DNA from 4 places in the Kitasatospora misakiensis genome. Region 2 is predicted to be linked to each of the others. Evidence: riboswitches for the same ligand, from Rfam matches in the RefSeq annotation. Region 2 holds a riboswitch; each other region holds the start of a gene.
The links. Region 2 has a riboswitch for cyclic di-AMP ahead of ACFP3U_RS20220 (LysM peptidoglycan-binding domain-containing protein). Riboswitches for the same ligand answer to the same signal wherever they lie in the genome.
Positions count from the first base shown of each region.

Region 1 (5,811 bases), on a different contig from region 2:
GTCCCAAGCAGCCCAGCCGCGCGCGGGTCTCCGTGCTCACCGCTGCCGCTGCGACCGCGGTCGCTCTCTCCGCCCAGGTCGCCGCCCACGCAGCGCCGAGCCCGTCGCCGAAGAAGGACGACGTCAAGGCGCAGATCGACCAGCTGAACGAAGAGGCCGAGCAGGCCACCGAGAAGTACAACGGCGCCAAGGAGCGGGCCGACCAGCTGCGCAAGCAGGCGGACCAGCTCCAGGACCAGGTCGCCCGCGGCCAGGAGCAGATGACCCAGCTTCAGTCGGGGCTGGCCGAGGTGGCGGGCGAGCAGTACCGCACCGGCGGCATCGACCCGTCCGTCCAGCTGATGCTCTCCTCCGACCCGTCCGGATACCTGGACAAGGCCTCCAGTGTGCAGCAGGCCAGCTCCAGCCAGGCCGAGGCGCTCAAGGGCCTGCAGGACCAGCAGCGCCGACTCGACCAGCAGAAGTCCGAGGCGGCCGCCGTCCTGGCCTCGCTGGACAGCACCACCAAGGACCTGAACCAGTCCAAGGCCGAGGTCAACAAGAAGCTCAAGGAAGCCCAGGACCTGCTGAACTCGCTGAGCGCCGCCGACCGCGCGGCCGTGAAGGCGGCGCAGCAGCAGGCCGACCGCGCCTCGCGCGGCAGCGAGCGCACCGACCTGGGCAGCCTGCCGCAGGCCAGCGGCATGGCGGGCGCGGCCGTCGCCAACGCGATGAGCAAGCAGGGCTCGCCGTACGTCTGGGGCGCCACCGGTCCGACCACCTTCGACTGCTCCGGTCTGATGGTCTGGTCGTACGGGAAGGCCGGCGTCTCGCTGCCGCGCACCTCGCAGGCGCAGGGCAACTACGGCACCCGGGTGCCCTCGCTGGCCGAGGCCCAGCCGGGCGACCTGATCATCTACCGCGCCGACCGCAGCCACGTCGGGATGTACATCGGCAACGGCATGGTGGTGCACGCGCCGCACACCGGTGACGTGGTGAAGGTGATGAAGGCCGACGCCATGCCGATCAACACGATCCGCCGGGTCTGACGGGTCTGCCCCGGTTTCGACGGGTCCGGCGGGCTCTGACGGGTCTGACGGACCGCCACGACACGCGCGGGGACCGTTCTCCGAGCCTTGTGATCAGTGCCACCTCCGACGGGGGTGGCACTGGTGTTTCGATCGGCCGTTAGCCCGTCCGGGCGAAAATGATCAGCTCGATGTGGGCCCGTGATCACACTCGGTCATTTTCACAAGGGAACTTGGGTATTCTTCCGGCTTTTTTCTGACAAGGATTTGAACGGATCACGGTTCTATTACTAGGGTCGTGCCTCGAACCACGCACAGTCGATCACCCAGCCCGGGTGGCGGCGGGGTTCGCCGCCGAGTTCGCGAAGCAGCGGGGCGGGGCCGCAGGGGCCCGTCCGGACGAAGACCCAGCAGTCGGGGGTCCGCTGTGGAGCGGAGCCGGGGAACCACGTTCCTCCGGGGTGAATCGGCGCCAGGCCGCCCGCTCGCGCGGACGGTGAGGCGTCGTAGGGCACGCTTCCGCCCGAACCCGTCAGCTCACCCGGTAGGCGGATGAGGAAGAAGGAGTCCGCCTTCGTGGCGTCCCATCGTCGTCCCAAGCCCGCCGGCCGTGCCCGTGTCTCGATCCTGACCGGGTTGGCCGCCGCTGCCGTCGCCCTCTCCGCGCAGTCCGGCGCCCACGCCGACCCGGCCCCGACCAAGGACCAGGTCAAGGAGCAGGTCGACCAGCTCAACGAGCAGGCCGAGGTCGCGACCGAGAAGTACAACGGCGCCCAGGCCAAGCAGCAGGAACTGCAGAAGCAGGTCTCCGACCTGCAGGACAAGGTGGCCCGTCAGCAGGCCGTGGTGACCGAGGCGCAGGGCGGCCTCGCCGAGATCGCCGGCGAGCAGTACCGCACGGGCGGCATCTCGCAGACCGTCCAGCTGATGCTCTCCGCCAGCCCGGACAACTTCCTGAACCAGGCCGACGCGCTGAACCAGGCCGGTTCCACCCAGTCCGGCGCGCTGAAGGAGCTCCAGGAGCAGCAGCGCAGGCTGGACCAGGACCGCACCGAGACCCAGGCCAAGCTCGGCGAGCTGGAGTCCACCACCCAGCAGCTGAAGACCTCCAAGGAGGACGTCCAGGGCAAGCTGGCGCAGGCCCAGCAGCTGCTCAACACGCTCACCGAGCAGGAGCGCCAGGCCCTCCGCGCCGCCGAGGAGAAGGCCGCCGCCGAGGCCAAGGCGAAGGCGGACGCCGCGCAGGCCGAGGCCGCCAAGGCCGCCAAGGCGAAGGCGGACGCCGAGCGCGCCACCCGCGACACCAGCCGCAGCGACCTGAGCGCGCCGGCCGCCGCCGCTGCCCCGGCCGCCAAGCCGGCCGCGCCGGCCGCGCCCGCCGCCAACGGCTCGCGCGCCGCCGCCGCGATCGCCGCCGCCGCGAGCAAGCTCGGCGCCCCGTACGTGTACGGCGCCACCGGCCCGAACTCCTTCGACTGCTCGGGCCTCACCGGCTGGGCGTACGCCCAGGCGGGTGTGTCGCTGCCGCGCACCTCGCAGGACCAGGCCAACGCCGGTACCCGGATCGGCTCGGACATCTCCCAGGCCCAGCCCGGCGACCTGGTGATCTTCTACGCCGACCGCCACCACGTGGGCATCTACGTCGGCGGCGGCCAGGTCATCCACGCCCCGAAGCCGGGTGCGTCGGTCCGCTACGAGTCGGCGTCGAACATGCCGGTCAACTCCATCGTGCGCCTCTGACCCTCCGGTCGGCAGGCTCCCGGCAGGCCCGGTCTCCCCCGTGGGGGAGACCGGGCCCGCGGCTTTCCCCCGGTCATCGGGACGGCCGGCGGGCGAACCGATCTGATGTCCGATCAGTGCCTGAATATTCGGATTCGGAGGGGTTTGGAAACGGTTGCCCTGACTCGCTAACGTCTGCCACCGGACGCCCGCTTCGACAGCCGCCCGTACCGGAGCGGCGGCGGGCCCCGGCCCAGGATCGGAGCTGACGTCGCATGGCCGTGCACCGCCGTTCCCCGTTGTCAGGTGCGCATGCGCTCGCCCGGGCGCTGGTGCTCACCGCGGCGGCCACCACCGCGCTGGGCGTGGCCACCGCCGGCACCGCCCGGGCCGTTCCCGGCGCCCCCGACGCCCCGACGAACCGCAAGGACGTCAAGGCGCAGGTGGAGCAGCTCTACGACGAGGCCGAGCAGGCCTCCGAGCGCTTCAACGCCGCCCAGGAGGCCCAGCAGCGGCTCCAGCACGAGACCGGCACGCTGCAGCAGCAGATCGCGCTCTCCCAGGACGAGCTCAACCAGCTGCGCGGTGACCTGGCCACCGTGGCCGGCGCGGAGTACCGCGGCGGCGGGATGGCGCAGACCGTCCAGCTGATGCTCTCCACCGACCCGGCGGCCTACCTGTCCCGGGCCCGCACCCTCGACCAGGCCGCCGAGCGGCAGAACGAGACCCTGCACGACGTGCTGGGCCGTCAGCGGGTGCTCGACCAGCGCCGCGCCGAGGCCTCGGCCAAGCTCGCCGAGCTGGAGCAGACCCGCAAGGTGTTGGCCGACGGCAAGCAGCAGATCCAGCAGCGGCTCGCCAAGGCCCAGAAACTGCTCAACAGCCTCGGCGCCACCGAACGCGCCCGGCTCGCCGCCCAGGACGCCCGCGAGGCCGAGCAGCGCGCCACCCGCGGCACCGACCGGCTCGACCTCGGCACCACCCCGCCCGCCTCCGAGCGCGGCGGCGCGGCGCTGGCCGCCGCGGTGAGGATGATCGGCTCGCCCTACGTCTACGGCTCCACCGGGCCCAAGGCGTTCGACTGTTCCGGTCTGATGTACTACAGCTGGCGGCAGGCCGGAGTGACCCTGCCGCGCACCTCGCAGGCCCAGGCGTACGCCGGCCGGCGGGTCAGCATCTCCGAGGCACGACCGGGAGACCTGGTGATCTTCTACCGGGACATGCACCACGTCGGGATGTACGCCGGCGGCGGGGTGATCGTGCACGCCCCCTACCCGGGGGCCCGGGTGCGCTACGAGAGCGTCAACGCGATGCCGGTCTCGGGGGTGATCCGGCTCTGAGCCGCCCGGACCTCGCCGGCGGCCAAGGCCCGTCCCGGCGCACCGCCCTGCTGCTCGCGGCCGGCGGCCTCGCCCAGCTGTCGCTCCCCGGGGCCGGCCCGGCGCGGCCCGCCGCCGCGGCCTCGGACGACCACGCCGACGTCCTGGCGCTGCTCGCCGAGCGGGCCCGGGCGCTGACCGCCGGGCCGCCGCCGCTGCCGCTGCGCGCGGGCTACCGGAACCTGCTGCTCGGCCCGGTGGACGCGGCCGGCCGGTGCACCGCCACCGCCGAACTGACCGTCACGGTGACCGGGTACGACGAGCAGCCGGTGGTGCATCCGCGCCGGTTGACGCTGGTCCGCTCCGCCGTCGGCCGGCGGGTCGAGCACGAGGAGGGTGCGGGCGGGCCGCCGCCGCTCTGGGACCTCGGCGCCGTCCGGGCCGCGTCCGGCGCGCGCTGCCTGGTGCTCGGGGTGGACGGCGCGGACGCCGGGGGCCCGGTGGCGCTCGACGGGGCGGCCGCCGTCGGCGACCGGGCGGTGTCCGCCGTCGAGGCGCTCTGGGGCACCGCCTGGGCGGGCCGGCTGCTGCTCGAACTGCCCGCCACCGGGGAGCAGTTCGCCCGGCTGCTGGCGGAGGACCGGCCCGGCTGGTCGGAGCTGGCCGCGGTCACCGTCGCCGCCCCCGGTGCGCCGCTGCACACCCCGGCGGACCGGGTGCTGGTCAACCCGGAGGTGTACGCGCGGCTGAGCGACTTCGGCCGGCAGGTGGTGATCACCCACGAGACGATGCACGTGGCGACCCGGGCCGACACCCGGGCCTGGACGCCGCTCTGGCTCTCCGAGGGGGTCGCCGACTGGACCGGCTACCGCGACTCGGGCCGGTCGGCCCGGCAGATCGCCCCCGAGCTGGCCCGGGACGTCGCCGCCGGACGGCTGCCCGTCGCGCTGCCCGCGGACGCCGCCCTGACGGCCGGCGGGGAGGGCCTCGCGCAGGCCTACGAGCAGTCCTGGCTGGCCTGCGACCTGATCGCCCGCCGGTGGGGCCCGCAGCGGCTGACGGCCCTCTACCGGGCCGTCGGCGCGGCGGCCCCCGGGGCGGACCGGGAGGCCTGGCTGGACGGGCTGTTCCGGGACCGGCTCGGCCTCGGCCTGGCCGAGTTCACCCGCCTCTGGCTCGCCGAGGTCCAGAGCCTGAGTCGCTAACGTCGCTCGCTCGGGGCGGCCGTCGGCCGGTCGATGCCGTCCAGCAGGTCCTGCTCGTACGCGATGCCCGGGCGCACCGAGAACGCGGCGGCCGGCACCGGCTCGGGGCGGGTCATCACCACGGTGGCCGCGAGGCGCTCGGCGCGCCTGGTCGAACGCCAGAGCCGGACGCAGGACAGCACGGTGGCGACCAGCAGCAGCAGGTTGCGGACGGTCAGCACGGCGATCGCGCCGGGCTTGCTCGCGACCACGTCGCCGAAGACCAGCGGGAACTCCACCAGGGTCAGCGGGGTCGCGGCCAGGATCACCAGCGCCACCGGCCGCTGGCTGGTGCCGCGCACGGTCAGGCAGACCGCCGCCACGCCGACCAGCCAGACCAGGTACTGCGGGCTGATCACCCGGCTGGTCACGGTGAAGATCAGCAGCGCGGCGAGCGCCGCGTCGTACATGGTGGCCGCGTTGCGCCGCCGGGCGGTGAACCGCCAGAGCAGCAGCCAGCCGAAGCCGAGCACCGTGCCGGCCAGCATCACCTTGCTGACCAGCGGCACCCACGGCCCGAGC
Region 1 is NZ_JBHSOF010000002.1:416,252-422,062, reverse strand. Features, by position in the region: gene ACFP3U_RS03775 (C40 family peptidase) at 1-1,028, shown strand, start outside; cyclic di-AMP (ydaO/yuaA leader) riboswitch at 1,421-1,573, shown strand; gene ACFP3U_RS03770 (C40 family peptidase) at 1,584-2,747, shown strand; gene ACFP3U_RS03765 (C40 family peptidase) at 3,026-4,066, shown strand; gene ACFP3U_RS03760 (hypothetical protein) at 4,303-5,250, shown strand; gene ACFP3U_RS03755 (glycosyltransferase 87 family protein) at 5,247-5,811, opposite strand, start outside.
Region 1: linked by a shared signal. The riboswitch ahead of ACFP3U_RS03770 (C40 family peptidase) and the one ahead of ACFP3U_RS20220 (LysM peptidoglycan-binding domain-containing protein) in region 2 are both predicted to bind cyclic di-AMP.

Region 2 (5,811 bases):
TCCCGGCCGAGGCGATCGACGACCGCCTCGGGCGCGAGCTGGGGATCCGCCGGCTCGCCGCCGCGGCCGGAGCGGACGCCGACACCCCCGCGGGCGACGCCGCCGTGCGCCGGATCCTGGCCGCCACGGCCGACGCGCTCCACCTGCGCGTCAACCCCCGCTACGGCAGCTGGGACCCGGAGCACGCCACCCTCGCCCCGGCCGCCCGCCCCTGGCTCACCGGCTGACGCCGTCCGCCACACCGAAGGCCGCCCGCCGTACCGAAGGCGCCCACGGGTGGAGCGCCCACACCCGGAACCCCGGACCCGTACTCGGGAACAGTCCCGGCGCCCACCCACGCGGGGAGGCAAGCCCCCGGGCGGGGGCGCGGGACGGGCGGGTAGGTTCGAGGGGTGACGACGAATCCTCCGGGCGCGAAGCTGATCCTCCTCATCACGACCCACCGGGTGGCCCCCGGCCTGCTGTCCTGGCCCGCCTGGGAGGCACTGCGGTCGGCCGGGCGGGTGCTCGCCGGCGGCGCCGACCACCCGCAGCTGCCCGCCGTGCGGCAGGCGGGCGTCGAGGTGGAGATCGTGGCGCCCGGCTCCGCCCCCGCGCTCGCCCGCCTGCTGACCGGATCCCCCGCCGACGCCGGCGCCGCCGACACCGCCGACGCCGCCGACACCACTGACGCCGGTCCGACGGTCTGGCTGGGCGGCCCGGACGGCGACCCGGGGCTGACCGACGCGCTGGCCCGCCTCGCGGTCGAGCACGCCGGCGAGGTGCCGGAGATCGAGGTGCTGCCGGGCTCCTACGACCTGCCCGGCGCGCGCCTGCTGGACCTGGTCTCCGTGATGGACCGCCTCCGCTCGCCGGGCGGCTGCCCGTGGGACGCCGAGCAGACCCACGCCAGCCTGGTGAAGTACCTGGTCGAGGAGGCCTACGAGCTGGTCGAGGCGATCGAGGAGGGGGACCGCGCCACGCTCCGGGAGGAGCTGGGCGACGTCCTGCTCCAGGTCTTCTTCCACTCCCGGATCGCCGAGGAGCACCCCACCGGGGCCTTCTCGATCGACGACGTGGCGGGCGACATCGTCGAGAAGCTGATGTACCGGCACCCGCACGTGTTCGGGGACACCGAGGCGAGCGGCACGGCCGAGGTGGAGGCCAACTGGGAGGCGCTCAAGGCGGCCGAGAAGTCGGAGCGCGAGTCGGTGCTGGACGGCGTGCCGGCCGGGCTGCCCTCGCTCGCGTACGCGGCGAAGCTGGTCTCGCGGGTGCGCCGGGCCGGGTTCACCGGGGTGCCGGACGAGCCGTACGAGCTGCCCGCCGCGCTCACGGCGGAGTCGGCGGGCCGGTTGCTGCTCGCGGTGGCGCAGCGCGCGCACGACGCCGGGATCGACGTGGACGCCGCGCTGCGGGCGGCGGCGCGGGGGTACCGCGACGCGGTGCGCGCCGCCGAGGGCCTGAAGCCCGCCGAGCCGGCGGAGGAGCCCGAGCCGACGGAGGAGCCCGAGTAGACCGCGGAGCGCGAGTAGACAGCGGAGCCCGAGCAGGCCGAGGAGCTCCAGCAGCCGAGGAGTTCCAGCAGGCGGGCCCGGCCCCGGGCCCGCCGAACCGTCCTCAGGCCGCGGCGACCTCCTCCACCGGACGGCGCTGCGGCGGGACGACCTCGCCGATCGCCTCGCCGACCAGGGCGACGAGTTCGGCGAGCCGCTCCAGGTCGAGGTGGTCGGGGAGTTCGGAGAGGGAGACGATCCGCTCGCCGCCCGGCCCGGCCACGCAGAACAGGTCGATCGGTCCGAGGTGCTTCTCGGCGGTGTCGACCAGGGCGGCGACGTCGCTGGGGCGGCGGACGTCACCGCCCACGCCGACGACCCGGCAGCCCGGGCGGTCGAGTTCGGTGGCGAGGTCCTCGGCGACCCCGCTCCGCTGGTCGGCGATCAGCATCCCGGCGGCTCCCGCCGCGGTGAACCGGCGAGCGAGGTCCGCCCCCGACCCGCCGTCGAGTACCGCGACGATGACCGCACCGGTGACCCGCATGGCCCTGCTCCTCCCTGTGGGCGGCTCCGCACCGGCGCCCACGGACATCTTGCGGAGGATCGTAGGCACGACCTGACCCTCCGCAACAGGAATTACCCCTCAGGTGACCAGGCTCACGCCTCCCGTTCCCCACGATCACCGGACGGTGTGAACGAGGCGCGACCGACACCACCCAAAACGCGACCGACACCACCCGGAACGCGACCGACACCACCCAAAATGCGACCGCCCGCGCACTGCCCCCGCGCCCACGGTGCGGTGGCCCGGACCCGCCCGGGATACCGTCGACCCATGCCAGCTCAGCCCGCCTCCGCCCGTCCGCCCCTGTTCACCTGGGAGTTCGCCGCCGACCCCTACCCGGCGTACGCGTGGCTGCGCGAGCACGAGCCGGTGCACCGGACCACCCTGCCGAGCGGGGTGGAGGCCTGGCTGGTCACCCGGTACGCGGACGCCCGGCAGGCGCTCGCGGACAGCCGCCTCTCCAAGAACCCGGTGCACCACAGCGAGCAGGCCCACCGCACCGGCCGGGTCGGGATCCCGGGCGAGCGCCAGGCCGACCTCATGACGCACCTGCTGAACATCGACCCGCCGGACCACACCCGGCTGCGCCGCCTGGTGTCGAAGGCGTTCACCCCGCGCCGGGTGGCGGCCTTCGAGCCGCGGGTGCAGCAACTGACCGACCGGCTGATCGACGGCTTCGCGGCCCGCGGGTCCGCCGACCTCATCCACGAGTTCGCCTTCCCGCTCCCCATCTACGCGATCTGCGACCTGCTCGGCGTACCGGCCGAGGACCAGGACGACTTCCGGGACTGGGCCGGGATGATGATCCGACACGGCGGCGGCCAGCGCGGCGGCGTGGGGCGGGCGGTGAAGCGGATGCGCGCCTACCTGGCGGAGCTGATCCACCGCAAGCGCGCCGACCTCGGCGACGACCTGATCTCGGGGCTGATCCGGGCCAGTGACCACGGCGAGCACCTCACCGAGAACGAGGCCGCGGCGATGGCCTTCATCCTGCTCTTCGCCGGCTTCGAGACGACGGTCAACCTGATCGGCAACGGCGTGTACGCGCTGCTGCGCAACCCGGGGCAGCGAGCCCTGCTCCAGGAGTCGATCGGGCGCGGCGAGAGCGCGCTGCTGGAGACCGGGATCGAGGAACTCCTGCGCTACGACGGCCCGGTGGAGCTGGCCACCTGGCGGTTCGCGACCAGTCCGCTGACCATCGGTGGGGTGGAGATCCCGGTCGGCGACCCGGTGCTGGTGGTGCTGGCGGCGGCGGACCGGGACCCGGCGCGGTTCGCGGACGAGAACACCCTGGACCTCGCCCGGACGGACAACCCGCACCTGGGCTTCGGGCACGGCATCCACTACTGCATCGGCGCTCCGCTGGCGCGGTTGGAGGGGCGGGCCGCGCTGACCACGCTGCTGTCCCGGCTGCCGGACCTCCGGCTCGCCGCGGACCCGGAGGAACTGCGTTGGCGCGGTGGTCTGATCATGCGCGGGCTTCGTGAACTTCCGGTGGAATTCACGCCCGAAAGGACAGCGGACGCAACCTTTTCGAACCCCTCGCCGGTCAACTGACGGGGACTCGACGGCTGCTCCCGACACGCTGACGCGCAGTCTCCGAAGGCCGGTCCGTAGGGGTCTGAATCACCATCAACCCGGGCATACCGCTTCGGTTGGTGGACAATCCATCATGGGACGTGATTTCCATGTGATATCGGCGATATGAGCTTGTGATTGCTCTGAAGATCTGTCTACTCTCCGGGGAGCTCGCGGAAGCGAGTCCCGTGCGCGGAACGCCGAGTCCTGCCCGCCGTGTCACCGGAAACCGACCAGAACCCTGGGCAGGGGCGGGGGAACCAGGTCTTTGCGCCGTCTCCCACGGCTAGGGGTGAAGCCGCCTCAGCGCGGCCGGGCCACCTCCCGGTCCGAACCCGACAGCTCACCTCGCAGGCGTGCGGAGAGGGACCTTTCATGCTGTTCGTTGGAACCGGTCGTCACCGTCGCCGCACCCAGACCGAGAAGGCCATCGCCGTCGCCGGGGTCGCCGGCGTCGGACTGGCGATGCCGATCCTCACCGCCACCGGCGCCTCGGCCGCCCCGGCCTCCACCTGGGACGCGGTCGCCCAGTGTGAGAGCGGCGGCAACTGGAGCATCAACACCGGCAACGGCTTCTACGGCGGGCTGCAGTTCACCTCCGGCACCTGGAAGGCGTTCGGCGGCACCGCCTACGCGCCGCAGGCCAACCAGGCCTCGAAGGCGGCGCAGATCTCCGTCGCCGAGAAGGTGCTGGCCTCGCAGGGGCCGGGCGCCTGGCCGGTCTGCTCCAAGAAGGCGGGCCTGAGCAAGGGCGGCGCCCCGGCGGCGGTCGACACCTCGACGGACGCCGCGCCGGCCGCCCAGCAGCAGCAGGCACAGCCGCAGCAGCAGGCCCCGAAGCCCGCCGGGCCGAAGCACGCCGCCCCCAAGTCGCAGGCCCAGCAGGCCCCGCAGGCCACACAGGCCCAGCCGCAGCAGCAGCAGGCCGGCCACGGCTACACCGTCCGCGCCGGTGACACCCTCGCCGGGATCGCCACCACCCAGGGCGTCCAGGGCGGTTGGCAGGCCCTGTACGACGGCAACCGCGGCACCGTCGGCGGCGACCCGGACCTGATCGTCCCGGGCCAGGTCCTCGCCCTCGGCTGACGTCCGGCCCGCCGCGGTGCCCGCGCGCCGGCCCCGGCCGCGCGCGAGCACCCGGCGGACCGCACGGCAGCAGACCACACCGAACCGCACCGGACGGCGCCCGTCCGGATCCGATCGATTCCGCCCGCTTCGTCCACATCCGGGCGTCCCCGGGCGGGCAACCAGGTGAACTACCGGTGCGTAGCACGGCCACACGCTGAGACGGAGTCGAGGTGGACGTGGCCCGGACAGCGCGTGCGGTTAGGCTCTGGTCGTAACGACTCCGCAATCGTCCGGCCGACCGCACCCACCTTCGGCCGAACCTGCTTCCGCTAGGAGATGCCTCGTGCCGTCCATCGATGTCGTCGTAGCCCGTGAGATTCTCGATTCGCGAGGCAACCCCACGGTCGAGGTAGAGGTCGGCCTCGACGACGGCAGCACCGGCCGTGCCGCTGTCCCGTCGGGTGCCTCCACCGGTGCCTTCGAGGCCCTGGAGCTTCGCGACGGCGACAAGAACCGCTACTTCGGCAAGGGTGTCGAGAAGGCCGTCCTGGCCGTCATCGAGCAGATCGGCCCCGAGCTGGTCGGCTACGACGCCACCGAGCAGCGCCTGATCGACCAGGCCATGCTCGACCTGGACGCCACCCCGGACAAGTCCTCGCTCGGCGCCAACGCCATCCTGGGCGTCTCGCTGGCCGTCGCGCACGCCGCCTCCGAGGCCAGCGACCTGCCGCTGTTCCGCTACCTGGGCGGCCCGAACGCGCACGTCCTGCCCGTCCCGATGATGAACATCCTCAACGGCGGTTCGCACGCGGACTCCAACGTCGACATCCAGGAGTTCATGATCGCGCCGATCGGCGCGGAGTCCTTCTCCGAGGCCGTCCGCTGGGGCGTCGAGGTCTACCACACGCTCAAGGGCGTGCTGAAGGAGCGCGGCCTGTCCACCGGTCTGGGCGACGAGGGCGGCTTCGCCCCGAACCTGGACTCCAACCGCGAGGCCCTCGACCTCATCGTCGAGGCCATCCAGAAGGCCGGCTACGTGCCGGGCAAGGACATCGCGCTGGCCCTGGACGTCGCCGCCTCCGAGTTCTTCGAGGACGGCGCCTACCAGTTCGAGGGCAAGGGCCT
Region 2 is NZ_JBHSOF010000026.1:18,041-23,851, forward strand. Features, by position in the region: gene ACFP3U_RS20200 (hypothetical protein) at 1-227, shown strand, start outside; gene ACFP3U_RS20205 (nucleoside triphosphate pyrophosphohydrolase) at 393-1,496, shown strand; gene ACFP3U_RS20210 (SDR family NAD(P)-dependent oxidoreductase) at 1,600-2,019, opposite strand; gene ACFP3U_RS20215 (cytochrome P450 family protein) at 2,311-3,597, shown strand; cyclic di-AMP (ydaO/yuaA leader) riboswitch at 3,840-3,991, shown strand; gene ACFP3U_RS20220 (LysM peptidoglycan-binding domain-containing protein) at 3,994-4,704, shown strand; gene eno (phosphopyruvate hydratase) at 5,030-5,811, shown strand, end outside.

Region 3 (5,811 bases), on a different contig from region 2:
GCCGGTCGTCCCGGCCGCGCTGGACGTGCCCGGCTCGGTCGCCGAGGCCGTCGCCCACCTCAAGGAGATGGGCGCCCAGAACCCGGCGCTCGCCCCGCTGGTGATCGGCCCCGAGGCGGACGCCGAGCTGCTCGCCACGGCCGCCGAGGAGTCCGGCTGCCCGTCGGCCGCGCCGCTGGGCGCGTACCAGGCGGTGGGCCAGCTGGTCGCCTCCACCTACCTGGCCGCGCTGCCGGCCGTCGACCCCGCGCTCGCCGTCGAGGACGCCGAGGACGCCGGCCCGAGCGGCGGCGGGCGGCACGCCGCCCAGTAACGGACACCTCGCCGGAGGGCCCGGAACGGTCACCCCGTTCCGGGCCCTCTCGGCACTACCGCTCGCCGACCCGCGTGACCGGATCCCGCGGCGCGGCGGCACGGCTACCGCCCGACCCTGGTGGTGGGCGCGGCCGCGTCCTTCAGTCTCAGCGCGGGGACCTGCACCGGCCGGGACTGGCCGGCCAGGGTCGGCACCGGCGCGGCGGCGGCGTTCCACTTCGGCTGCGCGTCGCCCTCCTCGCCCGCCCGGCGGACCTTGAGCACCTCGGTCGACCCGGTCCGGCGCAGCAGGATGTTCTTGGGCGCCCCGGCCTCCGGGTCCAGCCAGAGCTCGTTGCCGCCGAACTCGCAGTCCAGCAGCAGGACGTCGTCCGGCTTGCCGTCGGCCCCGGCCCGGAAGGCGACCCCGGCCCGGCGGTAGCCGGTGAACCGGGTGCGGCTGAAGGTGACGGACTCCCCGGCGAGTTCGTGCCGGGCGGTGGAGACCGCGAAGTCGCTGAGCCCGGCCGCGTCGATCAGCAGCCCGTCGAAGACGCTGCCCTTGTCCCGGCCGAGCGCGTGCAGCGCCACTCCCCCGCCCGCGTTGCCGTACAGCACGCTCGCGGTGTAGTCGAAGTCGTTGAGGTAGGCGCCGTGCTCGATGCCCCAGCCGCCGTTGTGGTAGGCGGCGAACTCGGTGACCACGTGGTGCCGCTGGGCGTTGAGCCAGACGAAGATGCCGTCCTGCAGGTTGTTGTGGGCGAGGCAGCGCTGGAAGGTCCAGACGCCCTCGCTGTTCTCCGGCCACTCGAAGCCGGAGGCGCCGTTGGCGCCCTGCACGCCGACCGCGACGCAGTCCAGGGCCTTGCCCCCGGTGCCCGCGCCGAGGTTGAAGCCGGTCAGCCGGTAGGCGCGGGGGTTGGGTTCGAGCAGGGTACGGGAGGCCACGCAGGACTCGTAGACGATGTCGTCGGAGGGCTGCTGGGGGGTTCGGGTGTCCAGCGGGCCGTCCCACCAGTAGGCGTCCTCCCAGGTCTCGTGGCTGACGCAGCTGCGGAAGGTGATGCCGTGGCTGGCGTGCGGCACGAAGGCGTGGCTGCCGGCGTCGCGGACCACCACGCCCTCGACGACGGTGCCCCGGGTGGCGTCGCCGAGCCGGTGGAAGTGCAGACCGTACCGGCCGAGCACCGGCGCGGTGACCGGTGCGGTGCCGTCCGGGCCCCGCCAGGTCTCCTTGGTGTCGGCGCGCGGGCCGACCCAGCGCAGCGCGGCGTGCCGGACGTCGGCCCGGCGGGAGCTGGTGAGGTGGACGTGGGCGCGGCCCTTGGCGGTGCCCTCGACCCGGACGCTGCGGGTGAGGTTGAGCAGTTCGGCGCCGACGGTGACGCCTCCGCCGGCCGCGACCCGGGGGTGCGGGTGCTTGAGCGGGGTCTCCAGGGTGACGGTGGTTCCGCTGACGGACCGGAGGGTGACGAGGTCGTAGCGGGCGGCGAAGCCGTCCTGGTCGGGCGGGCCGGTCGGGGTGACGGCCAGTTCGTCGCCGGGGAGCCAGCCGGCGGGCGGGGCGGCCAGGTTGACGACGGTGTCGCCGGCCTTGAGGTCGCGGTCGGCGCGGACCCAGGCGGTCTTGGCAGCGCCGTCCAGCCGGAGGTAGCCGGCGCCGGTGACCCAGAGGCCGACGTCGGTGTCGACCACCGTCATGCCGTCGCCCTTGAAGCGTTTCTCGTCGACGCCGGGGAAGCGCAGTGTGTGGGTGTGGTCCCCGTCGGGGGCGAGGGCGAGGGTGCCGCGGATCTCGACGTTGCCGGCGGCGGCGAGGGTGAGGGTGCGGTCGGCGGCGAAGGTGAGGCTGCCGCCCGGCTCCACCAGCAGGGAGCCGACCTCGGCGTCGGTGTCGAGCAGGACCTTGTCGGTGATCCGCACGGCGCTGCGCGGGCCGGGTGGGCCGCCGCCCCAGCCGGCCCGGTCGGACCAGCGGCGGCCGCCCTGGTCGACGGTGGGCGCGGGGGCGGGCTGCTCGGGGGGTCCGGCGCCCGGGGCTCCGGTGCCGCCCGGCGGGGCGGCGCCGTGGCCGCCGCCCGGGCCCATCGGGCCGGCCGCTCCGGCCGGGGGCGTCCCGACCACGGCGGCCGGGGTGACCAGCCGGGTCTCCCCGGTCAGCGAGCGGCGCAGGATCTCCTCGCCGCTGATCGCCGCGAAGGCGGTGCCGACGGCGAGCCAGCGCAGTAATCCGCGACGGCTTACGGGAGTTCGGGGTAGTTCGGGCGGGATGTCCACTCTGCGGTGTTTTGCCCGGCGATGCGCTCCGCGCGGCCGGGCGGCCGGTCGAGCGGCGTCCGGCTCCTCGTCACTGCCCATCGGTGCGTAGCCCTCCCCCCAGACGGCTGCGGCGGCGTCGGCGCGCTGCCGACGTTCTGAAGCATAGGCAGTTGTGTTGACCAGGACGGGCGTTACCGGAAATCGGTCATTTCTGATCATGAAGGACAGCCTCTCAGCACGGTTTTCGTAAACCGTGACGACCGTCACACATGTTTGCGGTTTGAACTCGCCTCTGCTTAACGTGCTCCCGTTCGTGGCCACACGGACCCAGCTCGTTCGCAACGCCGAGTCCTGCCGTCGGGCGTGCTGGCAGTGCAATTTGCACCACGGCAGGAGCGGGGGAACCACAGGTAGTTCGCCCAGGACCGGTCCTCGGACCGGACCCGGGCTAGGGGTGAAGCCGCGTCCACAGCGCGGCCGGGCAACTCCGGCCCGAATCCGACAGCTCACCTCGCAGGCGTGGGAGAGGACCACGTCTTCATGCTGCACACCAACGGCACCCGTCTGTCCGGCCGTACCCGTCGCGCGATCGCCGCCCTCGGCGTCGCGGGCATCGGCCTCACCATCCCCTGCCTCACCGCCGGCACCGCCTCGGCCGCCTCCGTCGCCACCTGGGACAAGGTCGCCCAGTGCGAGAGCACCGGCAACTGGAGCATCAACACCGGCAACGGCTTCTACGGCGGCCTCCAGTTCACCAACTCCACCTGGGCCGCGTTCGGCGGGACGTCGTTCGCCCCGCGCGCCGACCTCGCCACCAAGGACCAGCAGATCGCGATCGCCGAGAAGGTGCTCGCCGTCCAGGGCCCCGGCGCCTGGCCGGTCTGCTCGATCCAGGCCGGTCTGACCAAGGGCGGCACCCCGGCCGCCGTGGACACCACGACCGCCGCCAAGCCCGCCGCCCCGGCCCCGGCCCCGGCTGCCAAGCCGGCCGCCCCGGCCCCGGCCGCCCAGCCCGCCGCCCCCGCCGCCAAGGCCCCCTCCGCCGACGCCGCCCAGCAGCGCTCCGGCGGCCAGGACTGGCAGAAGTGGCGCCAGCAGGACGGCCAGCAGGCCACCGGGGACTACACCGTGGTCGCCGGCGACTGGCTGTCCTCCATCGCCGACAAGAACGGCGTCCAGGGCGGCTGGGAGCGGCTGTACGAGCTCAACCGCGCCACCCTGACCAAGGGCCCGCACACCATCTACCCGGGCCAGCACCTGACCCTGGGCGACCACACCAAGACCCAGGCCTCCGCCACCGACCAGTCCGGCCAGGGCTTCGACTGGTTCAACCGTGCCAAGGGCGCGCAGAACGGCACCGCCACCGCCACCGACGCGTCCGCCGTGACCCAGGACAAGGCCCAGGGCCAGCCGGCCGCCAAGCCCGCCGCGAAGGCCGAGACCCCGGCCCCGGCCGCCGCCACCGGCAGCATGGCCGCAGCCGTCGCCTTCGCCCAGTCGAAGGTCGGCCAGGCCTACGTCTACGGCGGCACCGGCAACGGCGGCTGGGACTGCTCCGGCCTGACCCAGGCCGCGCTGCGCGCCGCGGGCATCTCCGTCCCGCGCGTCGCCGCCGACCAGGCCGCCGCGTCCACCCACGTCTCGCTGGACGCCCTCAAGGCCGGCGACCTGCTGTTCTGGTCCAACAACGGCCAGGACTCCGGCGTCTACCACGTCGCGCTCTACACCGGCGACGGCAAGTACATCGAGGCCGCCAACCCGAGCGTGGGCGTGCGGGTCCAGACCGTCGCCAACTTCGCGCCGGACTTCGCCGGCCGGGTCTGACCGGTCTGACCGGTCCGACCGGCGCACCGCCGGTAGGACCGCACCACCGCCAGGCCCGTGCCCCCGGGGAGCAGTCGCTCGCTACCCGGGGGCCGCGGCATGCCCGGGCTCCGGACGGCCCGATCGCCCAGGAGGGCTGAGCGGGAACGCCGAGGGCCCGGGGAGCATGTCGCTCCCCGGGCCCTCGTGGTCTGTCCTCAGCGCGCGCGGGCGCCGGTCGAGCCGCGCATCACCAGCTCCGGCTGGAACATGAACTCCCCGCGCTGGACGGCGTTCCCGCCGACCTCCTCCAGCAGGGCGTCCACGGCCGCGGTGGCCATCGCCTCCACGGGCTGGCGGACGGTGGTCAGCGGCGGCTCGGTGAACGCTATCAGCGGCGAGTCGTCGAAGCCGACCACCGAGACGTCCTGCGGCACCGACAGGCCCCGCTGACGGACCGCCCGGATCGCGCCGAGCGCCATCATGTCGCTGCCGCAGACGATCGCCGTGCAGCCCTTGTCGAGCAGCGCCCCGGCCGCCGCGTGCCCGCCCTCCACGCTGAACAACGTGTGGTGGACGAGCTCCTCGGCCTGCTCCGGCGTGTACCCGAGCACCTCCCGCAGGGCCGCGGTGAAGCCCTCGATCTTGCGCAGCACCGGCACGTACCGCCGCTGCCCGACGGCCAGGCCGATCCGCTCGTGGCCGAGTTCGGCCAGGTGCTGGACGGCCATCCACATCGCGGCCCGGTCGTCCGGCGAGATGAACGGCGCGTCGATCTTCTCGCTGTAGCCGTTGATCAGCACGAACGGCACCCCGCGCCCGGCCAGCCGGGCGTAGCGGTCGTGGTCGGCGGTGCTGTCGGCGTGCAGGCCGGAGACGAACACGATGCCCGCCACGCCCCGGTCGACCAGCATCTCCACCAGTTCGTCCTCGGTGGAGCCGCCCGGGGTCTGGGTGCAGAGCACCGGCGTGAAGCCGTGCCGGCTCAGCACCTGCTCGATGACCTGGGCCAGCGCGGGGAAGATCGGGTTGCTGAGTTCCGGGGTGATCAGCCCGATCAGCCCGGCACTGCGCTGGCGCAGCCGGGTCGGCCGCTCGTAGCCGAGCACGTCGAGCGCCGCCAGCACGGTCTGCCGGGTGGCGGCCGAGACGTTCGCCTTGCCGTTGAGCACGCGGGAGACGGTGGCTTCGCTGACCCCCGCCTGCGCCGCGATGTCTGAGAGTCGCGCCGTAGTCACGGTCCCAGAGCCTATTGCAACCACGTCAGACCGCCCACCAGTCGGTGCTGTCCGCGGCCAGCACCGCCTGGCCGTCGGCCACCCGGGGGTCGGCGTCGGCGGAGGTCAGCAGCGGCCGGCCGGGCACCGGTATCCGGACCGGGGCGCCGGTGGCGTTGACGGTGCAGACGAAGGAGCCGCGGCGGAAGGCCAGGGTGCCCTCCGGGCTGTCCAGCCA
Region 3 is NZ_JBHSOF010000040.1:14,734-20,544, forward strand. Features, by position in the region: gene ACFP3U_RS26175 (sirohydrochlorin chelatase family protein) at 1-313, shown strand, start outside; gene ACFP3U_RS26180 (hypothetical protein) at 418-2,571, opposite strand; cyclic di-AMP (ydaO/yuaA leader) riboswitch at 2,926-3,086, shown strand; gene ACFP3U_RS26185 (transglycosylase family protein) at 3,073-4,377, shown strand; gene ACFP3U_RS26190 (LacI family DNA-binding transcriptional regulator) at 4,575-5,594, opposite strand; gene ACFP3U_RS26195 (glycoside hydrolase family 13 protein) at 5,620-5,811, opposite strand, start outside.
Region 3: linked by a shared signal. The riboswitch ahead of ACFP3U_RS26185 (transglycosylase family protein) and the one ahead of ACFP3U_RS20220 (LysM peptidoglycan-binding domain-containing protein) in region 2 are both predicted to bind cyclic di-AMP.

Region 4 (5,811 bases), on a different contig from region 2:
GCGGCGCGCAGTTCGCGCTCCAGCCGGGCCTGGTGGGTGCCGCCCGGCCCGGCCTCGCGGCCGGCTTCCGCGAGGGTCCGGCGGGTGCGCTCGCGCGCGGCGTCCAGGTGGGCGTACAGGCCGGTGAGCCGGGCCTGTTCGGTGCGCAGCGCCTCGGCCAGGTGGTCGGCCGCGTCGAGTGTCGGGGTGGGAACCGCTGGAGATCCGTTCATGGGTGTGGTATCCTTGCGGCGAGAAGGTTGCAAAACTCCGTGCGACAGTTGCTCAATCGCCCCAGCCTACCCGATCCGGCGCCGTTCCGGCTGACCTCGACTGTTAGGCTTGCGAAGCGTGAGCGCGAAGCCCCAGATCCCCAATGTCCTGGCCTCCCGGTACGCCTCGGCGACCCTGGCCCAGCTGTGGTCCCCCGAGCACAAGGTGGTCCTCGAGCGCCACCTGTGGCTCGCCGTCCTGAAGGCCCAGCAGGACCTCGGCGTCGAGGTGCCCGCCACCGCCGTCGCCGACTACGAGCGGGTGATCGACCAGGTCGACCTCGCTTCCATCGCCGCCCGCGAGCGGGTCACCCGGCACGACGTCAAGGCCCGGATCGAGGAGTTCAGCGACCTCGCCGGCCACGAGCAGATCCACAAGGGCATGACCTCCCGGGATCTGACCGAGAACGTCGAGCAGCTCCAGATCCGGCAGTCGCTGGAGCACGTGCGCGACCGCACCGTCGCCGTGCTGGTCCGCCTGGGCCGGCTCTCCGCCGAGCACGCCGAGCTGGTCATGGCCGGCCGCTCGCACAACGTGGCCGCGCAGGCCACCACCCTCGGCAAGCGCTTCGCGTCGATCACCGACGAGTTGCTGGTCGCCTTCCGCCGCCTGGAGGAGCTGATCGCCCGCTACCCGCTGCGCGGGATCAAGGGCCCGGTCGGCACCGCCCAGGACATGCTCGACCTGCTCGGCGGCGACACCGAGAAGCTCGCTGAGCTGGAGCGCCGGGTCGCCGGGCACCTCGGCTTCGAGAACGTGCTCACCAGCGTCGGCCAGGTCTACCCGCGCTCGCTGGACTTCGAGGTGCTGACCGCCCTCGTCCAGCTCGCCGCCGCGCCGTCCAGCCTGGCCAAGACCATCCGCCTGATGGCCGGCCACGAGCTCGTGACGGAGGGCTTCAAGGAGGGCCAGGTCGGCTCCTCCGCGATGCCGCACAAGATGAACACCCGCTCCTGCGAGCGCGTCAACGGGCTGGCCGTGATCCTGCGCGGCTACGCGTCGATGACCGGCGAGCTGGCCGGCGACCAGTGGAACGAGGGCGACGTCTCCTGCTCGGTGGTCCGCCGGGTCGCGCTGCCGGACGCCTTCTTCGCCTTCGACGGCCTGCTGGAGACCTTCCTGACCGTCCTCGACGAGTTCGGCGCCTTCCCGGCCGTGATCGAGGCCGAGCTGGACCGCTACCTGCCGTTCCTGGCCACCACCAAGGTGCTGATGGGCGCGGTGCGCGCGGGCGTCGGCCGGGAGACCGGGCACGAGGTCATCAAGGAGCACGCCGTCGCCTCGGCGCTCGCGATGCGGGCCGGCGCCCGGGAGAACGAGCTGCTGGACCGGCTGGCGAACGACGACCGGATCCCGCTGGACCGGGCCGGGCTGGACGCGCTGCTGGCCGACCGGCTGTCCTTCACGGGGGCGGCCGGTGCGCAGGTCGCCGAGGTCGTCCGCCAGGTCGAGGCCGTCGCGGCCGCGTATCCGGAGGGCGCCAAGTACGCGCCGGGCGACATTCTCTGACGCTCGCTCCACCCCGGCTTCCGGGCCCCGTCGCCGATTCGGCGGCGGGGCCCGCGGTGTGTTCGGGCCTCTCGGCGGGGTCGCGGTGGGGGTCAGCGCTGTTCGGCGGCCGGGTGGCCCGGGTCGAGGGGCGGGGCGTTGGTGCCGCAGGCGTAGCGGCAGTCCGGTTCGGCCACCGGGTGGTGGTCCTCCGGCGCCAGGACGTTCCCGTGGACGGCGGCCAGGGCCGTCAGCCCGCCCGCCACGAGCAGCCCGGCGCAGATCAGCATCGCGGTGTGGAAGGCGGAGTCGACCGCGGACGGCACCTGGTAGGCGTCGCCGCTGAGACCGGCCAGGGCGGGCAGCGCGGCGACGGCGAGCAGGCCGGCTGCGCGGGCCGCGGCGTTGTTGACCCCGCTGGCGATGCCCGCGTGCCGCACCTCCACCGCCGCCAGCACGGTGGCGGTCAGCGGGGCGACCAGCAGCACCATCCCGCTGCCCATCACCGCGACGGCGGGCAGCACGTCCGTCCAGTACGAGGCGTCGGGCCCGATCCGCAGCATCAGCAGCACGCCGACCGCGCAGAGCAGCGGGCCGACGGTGAGCGGCAGCCGCGGGCCGATCCGCTTGCCCAGCCGTCCGGCCCGGGCGGATAGCGCCAGCATGATCACGGTGATCGGCACCAGGGCCAGCCCGGAGATCAGCGGGGAGAAGCCGGAGACGATCTGCAGCTGGACGACCAGGAGGAAGAAGACGCCGCTGAACGCCGCGTAGACGGCGAGGGTGACCAGGTTCACGGCGGTGAACAGCCGTGAGGAGAACAGGCCGAGCGGCAGCATCGGCTCCGGGGTGCGGCGCTCGACCACGATGAAGGCGGCGCCGAGCAGCACGCCGGCCGCGCCGGTCACCCAGACCGTGGCGGACAGGCCGTTCCCGGCGGCGGTCAGCGCGTAGGTGATGGTGCCGAGCGCGAGGGCGGCCAGCACCGCGCCGAGCACGTCGAAGCGGCCGGTCGCGGACTCGTCCCGGCTCTCCGGGACGTGCCGGGCGGCCACCGCGACCACCATCGCGGCCAGCGGCAGGTTCAGCAGGAAGATCCAGCGCCAGCCCGGTCCGTCCACCAGCCAGCCGCCGAGGAACGGGCCGACGGCCGCCGACACCCCGCCGAGTCCGGACCAGAGGCCGACCGCCGCCGAGCGGTCGTCCGGATGGAACACCGCCTGGAGCATCGCCAGCGAGCCCGGGGTGAGCAGGGCCCCGCCGATGCCCTGCACGGCGCGCGCCGCGATCAGCACCTCAATGGTGGGGGCGGCGGCGCAGGCCGCCGACGCGGCGGCGAACCAGACCACGCCGAGCAGGAAGACCCGGCGCCGGCCGTACCGGTCGCCGAGCGCGCCGCCGAGCAGGATCAGGCCCGCCAGGGTGAGCAGATAGGCGTTGAGCGTCCATTGCAGGGCGTCGAGTTGGGCGCCGAGATCGGTGCCGATCCGGGGCAGCGCGACGTTCACGACGGTCCCGTCGAGCATCGCCATGCTGGAGCCGAGCACCGTCGCCAGAAGTACCCAGCGTCCCTGCGCGGTGCTCAATCGCAGGGTGCCGGCCTCGGAGGTAGTCACGGCTCATGGTCGGTCTCCCGGGGCTGAAGTGACAAGGGTCACCGGGGGTGTGTCGGGGATGTCCGTTGGGTGAGTGATCGTGTGCGCACCGATGACGATATCGGCGGAGAGTACCGGATCACTTGCGCGCGGTGAATGGATTGTGCACGTACTGTGCATGCCTCTCGAGCGGAGCGTCACGACATTCCGGACTTTGGTCCCGGGTGCCGGAGATCGACATTGCTTCACCCGAACGGATGGGTTTTAGTTCAGCGACCGCCCGGCGTCAGCCCGGGTGGCCACCGGGTGGAACGCCTAGTCCTGCCGCTGCCCGGTGGTACGCAACGAACTCTGTACGGCAGGAGCGGGGGACCCACAGGTAAGTCGCCGGACCCGAATTCCCACGGTCCGGCTTGGGGTGAAGCCGCGTCTTATTGCGGCCGGGCAACTCCAGCCCGAACCCGACAGCTCACCTCGTAGGCGTCGGAGAGGACATCTTCCATGCCCGCACAGGCTCGTCGTATCGCCCTGCCCCGCGCCGCCCGGATCGGCATCGCCACCGCCGTCACCGGTGCCGCCTTCGCCCTCCCGCTGGTGACCACCATCACCGCCCAGGCGCACGAGGCCCCGGCCGCCGGCCAGACGCAGCAGAGCAGCACCTGGACCGGTGCCGTCAGCGTCGACGCCGCCCCGGCCGCTGCTCCGGCCGCCCCCGCTGCTCCGGCTGCCGCCCCCGCCGCTCCGGCTGCTCCGGCCGCTCCGGTCGAGGACACCTACAAGGTCGTTGGCGGGGACACCCTGTCGAAGATCGCCGATGCCAAGAACGTCGACGGTGGCTGGAAGGCCCTGTACGACCACAACCGCTCGGTCGTCGGCGCCAACCCGAACCTCATCTTCCCGGGCCAGAAGCTCGCGCTGGGCGCCAAGGCCGCCGAGGTCGCGAAGCCGGCCGCCCCGGCCCCGGCCGCCAAGCCCGCCGCGCCCGCGGCCCCCGCCGCCAAGGCGCAGGTCTCGCAGGACTCGGCGAAGCCGGCCGCCCCGGCCGCCCCGGCCGCCAAGCCGGCGGTCCAGGCCGTCGCCCTCCAGGCCGCGCAGCCCGCCGCCCCGGCCCCGGCCGTCGCCGCCTCCGGCTTCGTCACCCCGGTGGCCAACCCGAAGATCGGCACCGCCTACGGTGTGGCCGGCTCGATGTGGGCCTCCGGCTACCACACCGGTGTCGACTTCGTCGTCTCCACCGGCACCCCGCTGCGCGCCGTCGGCGCCGGCACCGTGGTGAAGGCCGGCAACGGCGGCGCCTACGGCAACGAGGTCGAGATCAAGCTCGCCGACGGCAAGTACGCCCAGTACGCGCACCTGTCCTCGATCGGCGTGTCGATCGGCCAGACCGTCACCGTCGGCCAGCAGATCGGCCTCTCCGGTGCGACCGGCAACGTGACCGGCCCGCACCTGCACTTCGAGATCCGCACCGGCCCGGAGTACGGCTCGGACATCGACCCGCTCGCCTACCTGCGGGCGCACGGCGTCGCGATCTGACCCTCGGTCTGATCGACGCGATCCGGCACTGGGCCGGATCACATGCCACCGCTGGGTGCGGGGCGAAACGACCTCCCGGAATGGTCATGTCGGGTGACCGAACGACCGGGTGATCGCCGCACCTTCAGTGGATCGACGGGCGCGGGACACGCCCGTCCTGCCGGCCGGCCCGGCTCACGAGACCTCCTTCGTGAGCCGGGTCGGCCGTCGTCGTACCCGGGGGGTGTGGTTCGGTGGTGCGGATTCTGACTCGGCGTCAGGAGTCTTGGTGGCTCTGCCGGTTCAGGAGCGGTGGGCGGGCAGCGCCTGTTCGGCGGCGGTCAGCAGTTGGTGCACCCGGTGGCCGAACTCGTCCGCGTCGCGGGCCGGTTCGGGGAAGACCAGGCGGACGTCGCGGTGGCCGTGCGGGTGGTCCAGGCGGAGCACCAGACCGTACCGGTCGAGGGCGAGCGGGCGGATGTCGGGGTGGTCGGCGAGCAGTGCCGGGTCGAGCAGCCGGGTGAGCACGGCGAGCGCGTCGGGATGGTCGTCGGCGAGGTGGGTGAGCAGGCCGGCCTCGTAGCGGGCGAGCGGGTCGGGGGTGGCCGCGGCGAGGTCGGCGCCGGTGATCGCGGTGGTGCCGTACGGGGTGGAGAGGGCGGCGTGCGCCACGTCCAGGCGGAGGTGGACGCTGAGACCGTCGTCGGCCAGGTGGGCGAGGTGGAGCCGGCCGGCCAGGGTGAGGCGGCCACGGACCCGGTCGCGGACGGCCACCGGGGCGATGTCGGTGAGGTCGAGCACGACGGCGAGGCCGTCCTGTTCGCGGGCGGCGGCGGAGGTCACCGGGGAGTCGAGCGGGGCGCGCAGCCGGAGCCGGGAGCCGTGCACCGAGACGGGGGTGGTGAGTTCGTGCTGCTCGCCGCCGGCGCGGAGCACCACCGAGGAGGCGGCGGTGAGCAGGCTG
Region 4 is NZ_JBHSOF010000015.1:120,365-126,175, reverse strand. Features, by position in the region: gene ACFP3U_RS14595 (HelD family protein) at 1-212, opposite strand, end outside; gene purB (adenylosuccinate lyase) at 331-1,761, shown strand; gene ACFP3U_RS14585 (MFS transporter) at 1,854-3,356, opposite strand; cyclic di-AMP (ydaO/yuaA leader) riboswitch at 3,666-3,833, shown strand; gene ACFP3U_RS14580 (M23 family metallopeptidase) at 3,837-4,868, shown strand; gene ACFP3U_RS14575 (DUF2470 domain-containing protein) at 5,151-5,811, opposite strand, start outside.
Region 4: linked by a shared signal. The riboswitch ahead of ACFP3U_RS14580 (M23 family metallopeptidase) and the one ahead of ACFP3U_RS20220 (LysM peptidoglycan-binding domain-containing protein) in region 2 are both predicted to bind cyclic di-AMP.